Regions from separate parts of the Paenibacillus sp. P32E genome, predicted to be linked through region 1. Evidence: predicted binding sites of a transcription regulator. Region 1 holds the regulator's gene; the other holds the start of a gene.

Region 1 (4,205 bases):
TCTGAACGGTCGCGGCGGTGATTTCTGGGAGACCGTAGCCAGTGATACGGATTCCTGCCTTGGACGTTCCTGCCCCTGGTTCCGCAAGTGCTATTATCACCGGGCCAAGCACGAAGCCGGGATAGCGGATGTCGTAGTGACCAATCATTCCAAGCTCTTCGCGGACGTCAAGGCCGGGCATCAGCTGCTCCCGGCGTATGAGCACCTCGTCATCGACGAGGCCCATCATTTGGAGGATATTGCAGGCAAGCACCTGGGCATGCAAATGAAATACTTCACCGTCGCCCATACGCTTACGCGTCTCTATAAAGACAGCCGGAGCGGCCAGTTGCCGGCTCTGCGTCAAACGCTGCAGTCATCAGGCAGTGAACAGGCGGCAGAATGGAGCGGTGTGATCGACAGAATCTACCCGGATCTGCTTACGGTTAAGGAATCATGGGACACGCTTAGTGACAAGCTGTTTGCCCTGCTGCCGGAACGCAGTGACGCCGCTGCGGGAGAAGCCGGACAACTGGTTACCCGACTTCTGCCGGGCAAGAGGCCCAAGGACTGGGAAGAACTAACTGCGCTTGAGAACACACTTCATCTTAGTCTAAGTGATATTATTCGCAAGGGCGACAAGATGCTCAGTGAAATGCGCGAATCGGAGAGCCAATCATCATCGGATAGTCTGGTAACGGATATCGGGGGGTTATTCAAGGACTTGGCCTCCATCCGTGAGCAAGTGCGTTTTTTCATGAACCTGAATGACGAGAATATCGTCTACTGGATGGAAGGTAGCGGCAACTATAGAGGGAAGTCACTGCAGTTGTATGCCGTACCAGTCGATGTCAGTGCCCAGCTCAAGGAACTCTTTTTTGATAAAAAGAAAAGCATAGTCCTTACTTCAGCTACTTTGTCCGTAGATAAGTCCTTTCAATTTATGATTGATAATCTGGGACTGGGCGAGTCTGCAGAACAGGGAAGGCTGATGACAGCACTGCTCCCATCTCCGTTTAAGTACCGTGAACAGGCACTTCTGGTCATACCGCGTGATTTCCCCAGTGTCAAAGGCAGTGTGGGCGATGCCCGTTTTGTCGATAAGCTGGTGCATTCATTGGCGGAGGCTGCTGTGGCTACACGGGGCCGGATGCTTGTGCTCTTCACTTCCTATAAAATGCTGCGCCAAGTCTATGATCCTCTAAAGGAGGCGCTTGTCTCCGAGGACATTACGGTACTGGGGCAGGGAGTGGAAGGCGGCAGCCGGAGTAAGCTGATCCGGCGTTTTCAGGACAGCTCCGCCTCTGTATTGCTCGGAACAAGCAGCTTCTGGGAAGGTGTGGATATTCCCGGCGAGGCTTTGACCTGTCTGGCCATTGTCAGACTGCCTTTTCAACCACCGAACCATCCGCTTGCGGAGGCTAAGGCAGAGCTGCTTCAGGCACAGAAAAAGAACCCGTTTATGAAGCTGTCGGTTCCCCAGGCGGTTATCCGCTTCAAACAGGGTTTCGGCCGGCTGGTGCGTACTGCCCAGGACCGGGGTATTGTTATAGTATATGATACCAGGGTTATCGAATCTTATTACGGAAAGTATTTCCTCTACTCGCTGCCTGGACCCAAAATGGAGCATATGCTGACGGATCAGATGGTTCCGCGAATTGCGGAATGGCTTGAAGACGGCAGCGTATCTTAACCTGCAATCATTTCAAATATAGTCAAGGAACAACGAAGCTCTGTTCTCCTGGTATCCGGTTCGTGCTGAGATACCAGGGAATGGATTGTACTTATGCTCACAAAACTTGGCATATGCTTACGAAGTGAGTTTTGTACGAAGTAATACTATGATGCATTGCTCACAAAACTTTTAGGAGGAGAAAATATGAAATCGGATAAAATATCGGAGGCCGTGGTACGCAGACTTCCAGTGTACCTGCGCTTCCTGAATGATCTCCTGAAGCGTGAAATCTCCACCGTATCTTCCCAGGAGCTGGGACAAAAGCTGGATCTGAATCCGGCGCAAATCCGCAAGGATTTGGCCTATTTCGGGGATTTCGGCAGAAAAGGTATTGGCTATGATGTGTCATACCTGATTGAGAAAATCCGCCATATCTTGAAGCTTGACCAGCAAATCAACGTGGCATTGGTGGGTGCAGGTAATCTCGGCCACGCTCTCTCAAATTACAATGCTTACTTGAAGGACACGATGAAAATCACTGCTGTTTTTGATTCCTATGCTCCCAAGGTCGGGCAGAAAATCAACTCACTCATTGTCCAGCCCATGGAAGAGCTGGGAAGCACGATCCGCGAGCAGGGCATCCGCATCGGTATTATCACTGTACCGGATAGTGAAGCACAGAATGTTGCAGATATTCTGGTGGATTCAGGCATTGAGGCGATCCTTAATTTTGCACCCGTAATCTTGAAGACGCCGTCCAACATCCGGATTCACGCCGCTGATTTTACTACCGATTTGCAGAGTCTGGCCTATTATTTGCACGATGGAAAGGACGAAGTGGAAGATGAACAGCAATAAGACAGTAATTGTAAATGGGCGATTTCTGGTTCCGGGTACGGAAAGTCCGGTTCTAAGCGGCTATATGACTATAGAAAATGATCTCATCACATACATAGGAGAAGTCAAACCTGTTATTGAAGAAGGGACACAGATCGTTGACGGCAGCCGTCTGCTGTTCATGCCGGGTCTGGTCAACACCCATGGCCACACCGCCATGTCTCTGCTCCGCGGATATGGGGATGACATGGTTCTTCAGAACTGGCTGCAGGAGAAGATGTGGCCCATGGAAGAAAAATTCACTAGTGACGATGTCTACTGGGGAACCTCTTTGTCTGTACTGGAAATGCTGAAGGGAGGCACAACCACCTTCCTGGATATGTATGACCATATGGACAGGGTTGCTGAGGTTTCAGAGCAGTCGGGAATGCGTGCCGTGCTTATGCGCGGGGTTATCGGCCTCTGTCCTGAGGATGTGCAGAACCATAAGCTGGCGGAGGCGATAGCCTTTGCGCGGAATTGGCATGGAAAGGCGGATGGAAGGATCACAACGATGATTTCCCCGCATGCCCCTTACACCTGTCCTCCTGAATTTTTCGTGAAATTTGTACAGGCTGCCCATGATCTGAACCTGCCTATGCATACACACATGTCCGAAACCCGGCGGGAGGTCGAGCAGAATGCCGCAGATTACGGCCTGCGTCCGGTAGCGCATCTGGAGAAGCTGGGGATGTTCACGCGCCCGGCCCTCGTGGCTCACGGGGTTCATTTGAATGATGAAGAAATAGAGATTCTAGCACGTTACAACGTAGGGGTATCCCATAATCCTGGCAGTAACTTGAAGCTCGCAAGCGGTGTAGCACGGGTACCGGAGCTGTTGCGTGCAGGAGTCAAGGTATCGCTGGGCACTGACGGTGCGGCAAGCAATAATAATCTGGATATGTTCGAGGAGATGCGCCTGGCTGCTCTGATCCACAAAGGTGTGAGCGGAGATCCAACAGCAGTACCTGCACCGGAAGCATTGCTGATGGCGACCGAATACGGCGCACAGTCGATTTTCCTGGACAACACAGGCCGGCTGGCTCCGGGAATGAAGGCTGATTTCATTGCCCTGGATATTGACCAGCCGCACTTCCTGCCTCATACAGACCTGCTCTCCCATGCCGTGTATTCAGCGAGTGCTAAGGATGTCGAGCATGTATGGGTGAATGGTAAGCAGGTTGTGAAGAATGGACAGTGCCTGACTTTAGATGAGGAACGAATCCGCCGCAAAGCACAGGAAACCTTTGAAAGCCTGCTGAAACGGTAAAAAGAACAGGATCTATGAAGCATCCAGAGGAAAGGGAGCTGCAACTTTGAAGAAAAGAAGAAAATGGCTTCTGCTGGGGATACTCCTGGTTCTGCTCCTTCTGTTCGGACTAAGCCAGTTCTATGCTTATGTGATGAAAGACCAGTGGAACGAACGCAGTGCAGCCAGAGAGGTTGCTGAAGCAAGGGCAGGATTGACCGAGGTAACCAAAGCACAGAAGTCCGTATGGGACGAAAATTCGGTATACTGGGTACTTACAGGACGAAATGCAGCTGGAACGGACCTTATGGTATGGGTACGCTTTACGCTCGACGGCAAACCTGCCGGAGGAGACAACGGTGTATACGTGGAAGAGGTGTCCAAAGGCACATCTGAGCAGAAGATCCGGTCTATCATTGCGTCAGA
Region 2 (4,205 bases), on a different contig from region 1:
GCGGTAGCCGAAAAAGGGCTTGATACAGAGGCAGTCCTTCAGGATCTGAACAAGCTGTATGCCGACCATCCGGTGCTGGAAGAAGATACGGCCTGGAACGAAGCATCGTCAGAAGAGCTGGTTGATTACATTATCAACAAGCATCACAACTATTTGCGCGAGGAGCTGCCGCTCATCGCCCAGAATGTAACAAAGGTTTTCCGCGTCCATGGTGAGGATTCTCCGCACTTGGCTGAGGTGTACCGCTTGTTCCATACGCTGCGTGAGGAATTGCTGGAGCACACGGCCAAGGAAGAGGAAAGTGAATTCCCGAAAATGCTGGCCTATGATAAAAATCCGAGCGCTGAAGGGTTGGCTGAGCTGCGCGGACTGCTAAGTACGCTGCAGGAGGAGCATGACGGGGCAGGAGATATTTTACGCGAGCTGCGGAGAGTTACAGGGGATTTCACCCCGCCGGAGCATGCTTGCACCACTTACCGTCTGACGTATGCCCGTCTTGAAGAGCTGGAGGGCATGACCTTTGAGCATGTCCATCTGGAGAACAACATCCTTTTCCTGCGTTACCAATAGAAGATTAGCGGTTTTCACTAGTCCCTTAGGGGACTTTTTTTATGCTGGGACAAGGAGTATTTGAGAACGGCACCCGTTTACGTTATTCTTAAAAAAGACAATGTACATAATCAAGACATGTCTGAACAGCAGCGGAAGGCTGGAGTCAGGCGGGAGAAGGCGGTGCCGGGAATGTCCGCGAAGTGGGTGTGGCGTATTTTACTGGGAATAATGATAATTGCAACCTTGAGCGGCTGCTCATCGGTGCTTGGCACTCCAACAGATGGGAACGATGCCGCGGCTGGAAATGCCGGACCGGGCTTTTCAGTTCGGGTCGGTGACAGCGAGCTCGCTGGAAGCGCGGGCAGGCAGCTAAGTGAAGCCTATACAGATGGGGTGACGCTCATCGAGCTGCTCAAGAACAGTGGCGTAGCCACGTTTGCGGATGAGGGGTACAAGATCCTGGCAGTCAACAAAGTATCTTTGAGTCCCGAGTGGAGTTGGGAGATTCAATTGAATGGCAAAAAAAATACGGATTGGAACAGCCGCGTTGACCGCGGGGACACCATCGTGGCTGAAGCCGTACCTGCAGCAAGCGGGGCAGAACTGCAGCCGGTCATTTTCACTGTTAACGGGGGTAGTGAGCAGCCGCAAATGACGCATTCTTACGTACTGCCGTATACCGAGGACCTGTCCGTACGGGGGGTATTGAAGACCAGCGGAATGGTGCAACTCTCCGAGGATAATAAGACGATAATCAGTATAATGGATTACAAGCCGCTCAGTAATGAGGCATGGATGCTGAAGGTCAATGGCAAGCAACTGCTGGACACCGGGATCGATATGAAGCTTAGACCACAGGATACTCTGGAGGTTGTGCTTGTGTTGCTCTAAATGAAGTACTATTTCGCCACATTCCTTAGGCTTACGTCAAGGAATATGGCGTTTTTTTGTGTCCCAAAAGAGTTAAGGAAGCGTGATTAAAATTATGTGAAATGCTTCACAATTGGTGTGACTGCAATCACAAATCCGCTTTAAATTTTAACAGTATAATTTCACTATCAGATCATGTTGTGTTGAAGTTCAGACGCATGAAGGAGGGTCATGACAGTGACAGTGGAGAGAGAAAAGCTAGTACTCATAGGTAACGGAATGGCAGGAGTAGGCACAATTGAGCAGATTTTGAAGCTTGGCGGCGCTTATGATATTACTGTGTTCGGAAGTGAGCCGCATCCTAATTACAATCGCATTATGCTGTCCTACGTTCTGGAAGGCAGCAAAACAATCGAAGACATTATCCTCAATGACCGCCAGTGGTATGCGGATCATCATATTACTTTGCATACAGGAACCACAGTTATCCGTATTGATGAAGCATCTCGGCAGATCATCACAGATAATGGGCTGTCGGTTGCCTATGACAAAGCGATCATTGCTACAGGCTCGAACTCGTTCATTCTGCCAGTACCGGGAAGCGACAAGGAGGGGGTAGTTGGCTTCCGTGATATCGCAGATTGTGATGCCATGCTTGCAGCAGCCAAGCAGTACCGCACGGCAGCAGTTATCGGGGGCGGACTCCTGGGACTGGAAGCGGCCAAAGGACTTGTGAATCTCGGCATGGACGTTACGGTTGTGCATCTGCTGGAAGATCTGATGGAGCGCCAGCTGGATCATACAGCTTCCTCCATGCTTCAGGCAGAACTGGCCCGCCAGGGCGTGAAGTTTGCCATGGGCAAGCAGACCGTTGAGCTGACCGGGGATGAACGTGTGAACGGACTTCGTTTCAGTGACGGATCGGAGCTGGCGGCGGATTTTGTAGTGATGGCTGTGGGAATTAAGCCGAATATACAGCTCGCCAGAGAAAGCGGCATTGCGGTAAACCGCGGGATTGTTGTCGATGACTATCTGCAAACCTCGATGCCAGATGTATATTCCGTAGGTGAATGTACAGAACACAGAGGAACTTGCTATGGTCTGGTTGCACCATTGTTCGAGCAAGGAATGGTGCTTGCCAAACATTTGTGCAACGTGCCGACTCAGCCTTATGAAGGTTCGGTTGTAGCCACCAAGCTAAAAATCTCTGGAGTAGATGTCTTCTCTGCCGGTGAGTTCACAGAAACCTCAGAGCACACCGTCATCTCAGCCAAAGATGAATGGAAGCGGACCTACAAGAAGATTCTGCTTAATAATAATATTATTGTCGGGGCAGTCCTCTTCGGCGATGTCACGGAATCGGCCAGTCTGCAGAAGCTGGTGAAGCAGGGTGCGGAAATGACCGAGGAGATTTATAGCGAAGTTATGGGCACGGGCTGCTGTGGCGGAGGCGGAGCGAAAAAAAGCTTATCGGTGGAAACGATGGCCGATGAAGAAATTGTCTGCGGCTGCAACGGTGTGACCAAGAAAGCCATTGTTGATGCCGTTACGGAGAATGGCTTCACCACCGTAGATGAGATCAAAGCCTGCACCGGGGCTACCCGTTCTTGCGGGGGCTGTAAGCCGGTCGTGGAGCAGATCCTGCAATTTGTCCTTGGGGACAGCTTCCAGCAAAGCGCCAAGCAGGGGATCTGCAGCTGCACCACTCTAAGCAGAGATGAGATCGTAGCGGAAATTACCTCCAAAGGCCTGAAAACGACCAAAGAGGTCATGAATGTCCTGGACTGGAAACAAGCTGAGGGCTGCTCCAAATGTCGTCCGGCGGTGAACTATTATCTCGGTATGATCTATCCGGACACTCATGAGGATGAGAAGGAGTCGCGCTTCGTCAACGAACGGATGAGTGCGAATATTCAGAAGGATGGTACTTTTACGGTTGTACCTCGTATGTATGGCGGAGTCACGACACCGGAGGATTTGAAACGGATCGCCGACGTCTCCTTGAAATATGATGTTAAGGTTGTAAAGGTGACCGGCGGGCAGCGTCTGGACCTGATCGGTATCCGGAAAGAAGATGTGCCTAAGGTGTGGGAGGAGCTGGATATGCCATCCGGCTATGCCTACGCGAAATCACTGCGCACTGTGAAGACCTGTGTAGGTTCGCAGTTCTGCCGTTTTGGCACACAGGACTCCATGGGTATGGGAGCGCTGCTTGAACGCAAATACGAGCGGCTTGATTTTCCGGCCAAGTTCAAAATGGCAGTCAACGGCTGCCCGCGCAACTGTGCGGAATCTTGCACAAAAGATATCGGCATCGTCGGCAATGACGGCGGCTGGGAGATTTTCATTGGCGGTAACGGCGGGATCAAGCCGCGGATCGCGGATGCCTTCTGCAAGGTGAAAACCGATGAAGAACTGATTGAGGTCTGCTCCGCAGTTATGCAGTATTACCGTGAAACAGGGAACTACCTGGAACGGACCTCCGAGTGGGTGGAACGCATGGGACTTGAGCAGATTCAGCAGGTGATTCTGGAGAACGATGAGCAACGCAAGGAGCTTGCTGCACGGATTGATTTTGCCCTGGCACAGGTTTCTGATCCATGGAAAAAAATGCTGGATGACCAAGAGACACGTACCGCACTGTTTGAGCAGGCAAAAGTCTAACCTATACCGACTATGAGAGGAGAGAGCTCAATGCAAACCACTACACAAGAATATGCTGTAGGCACGGTGGAAGAATTCCTGCTGCAGATTGGCCGGGTTGTCACCACCGGTGAGATTGA

The links. The regulator Rex, encoded in region 1, represses fermentation and respiration genes when NADH is low (regulators of the CRP and FNR family bind a similar motif). The targets are predictions, from matches to a motif close to TTGTGAAATATTTCACAA.
Region 2: nirB (nitrite reductase large subunit NirB) is a predicted target of Rex. The motif match lies at 1,538-1,555, and genes of this name have one in related genera.

Annotation. Positions count from the first base shown of each region.
Region 1 covers NZ_LVYY01000046.1:189,182-193,386, forward strand. The annotation lists gene dinG (ATP-dependent DNA helicase DinG) at 1-1,672, shown strand, start outside; gene A3848_RS25520 (redox-sensing transcriptional repressor Rex) at 1,859-2,512, shown strand; gene A3848_RS25525 (amidohydrolase) at 2,499-3,800, shown strand; gene A3848_RS25530 (cell wall elongation regulator TseB-like domain-containing protein) at 3,847-4,205, shown strand, end outside.
Region 2 covers NZ_LVYY01000012.1:93,574-97,778, reverse strand. The annotation lists gene ric (iron-sulfur cluster repair di-iron protein) at 1-570, shown strand, start outside; gene A3848_RS12825 (hypothetical protein) at 688-1,443, shown strand; gene nirB (nitrite reductase large subunit NirB) at 1,654-4,086, shown strand; gene nirD (nitrite reductase small subunit NirD) at 4,117-4,205, shown strand, end outside.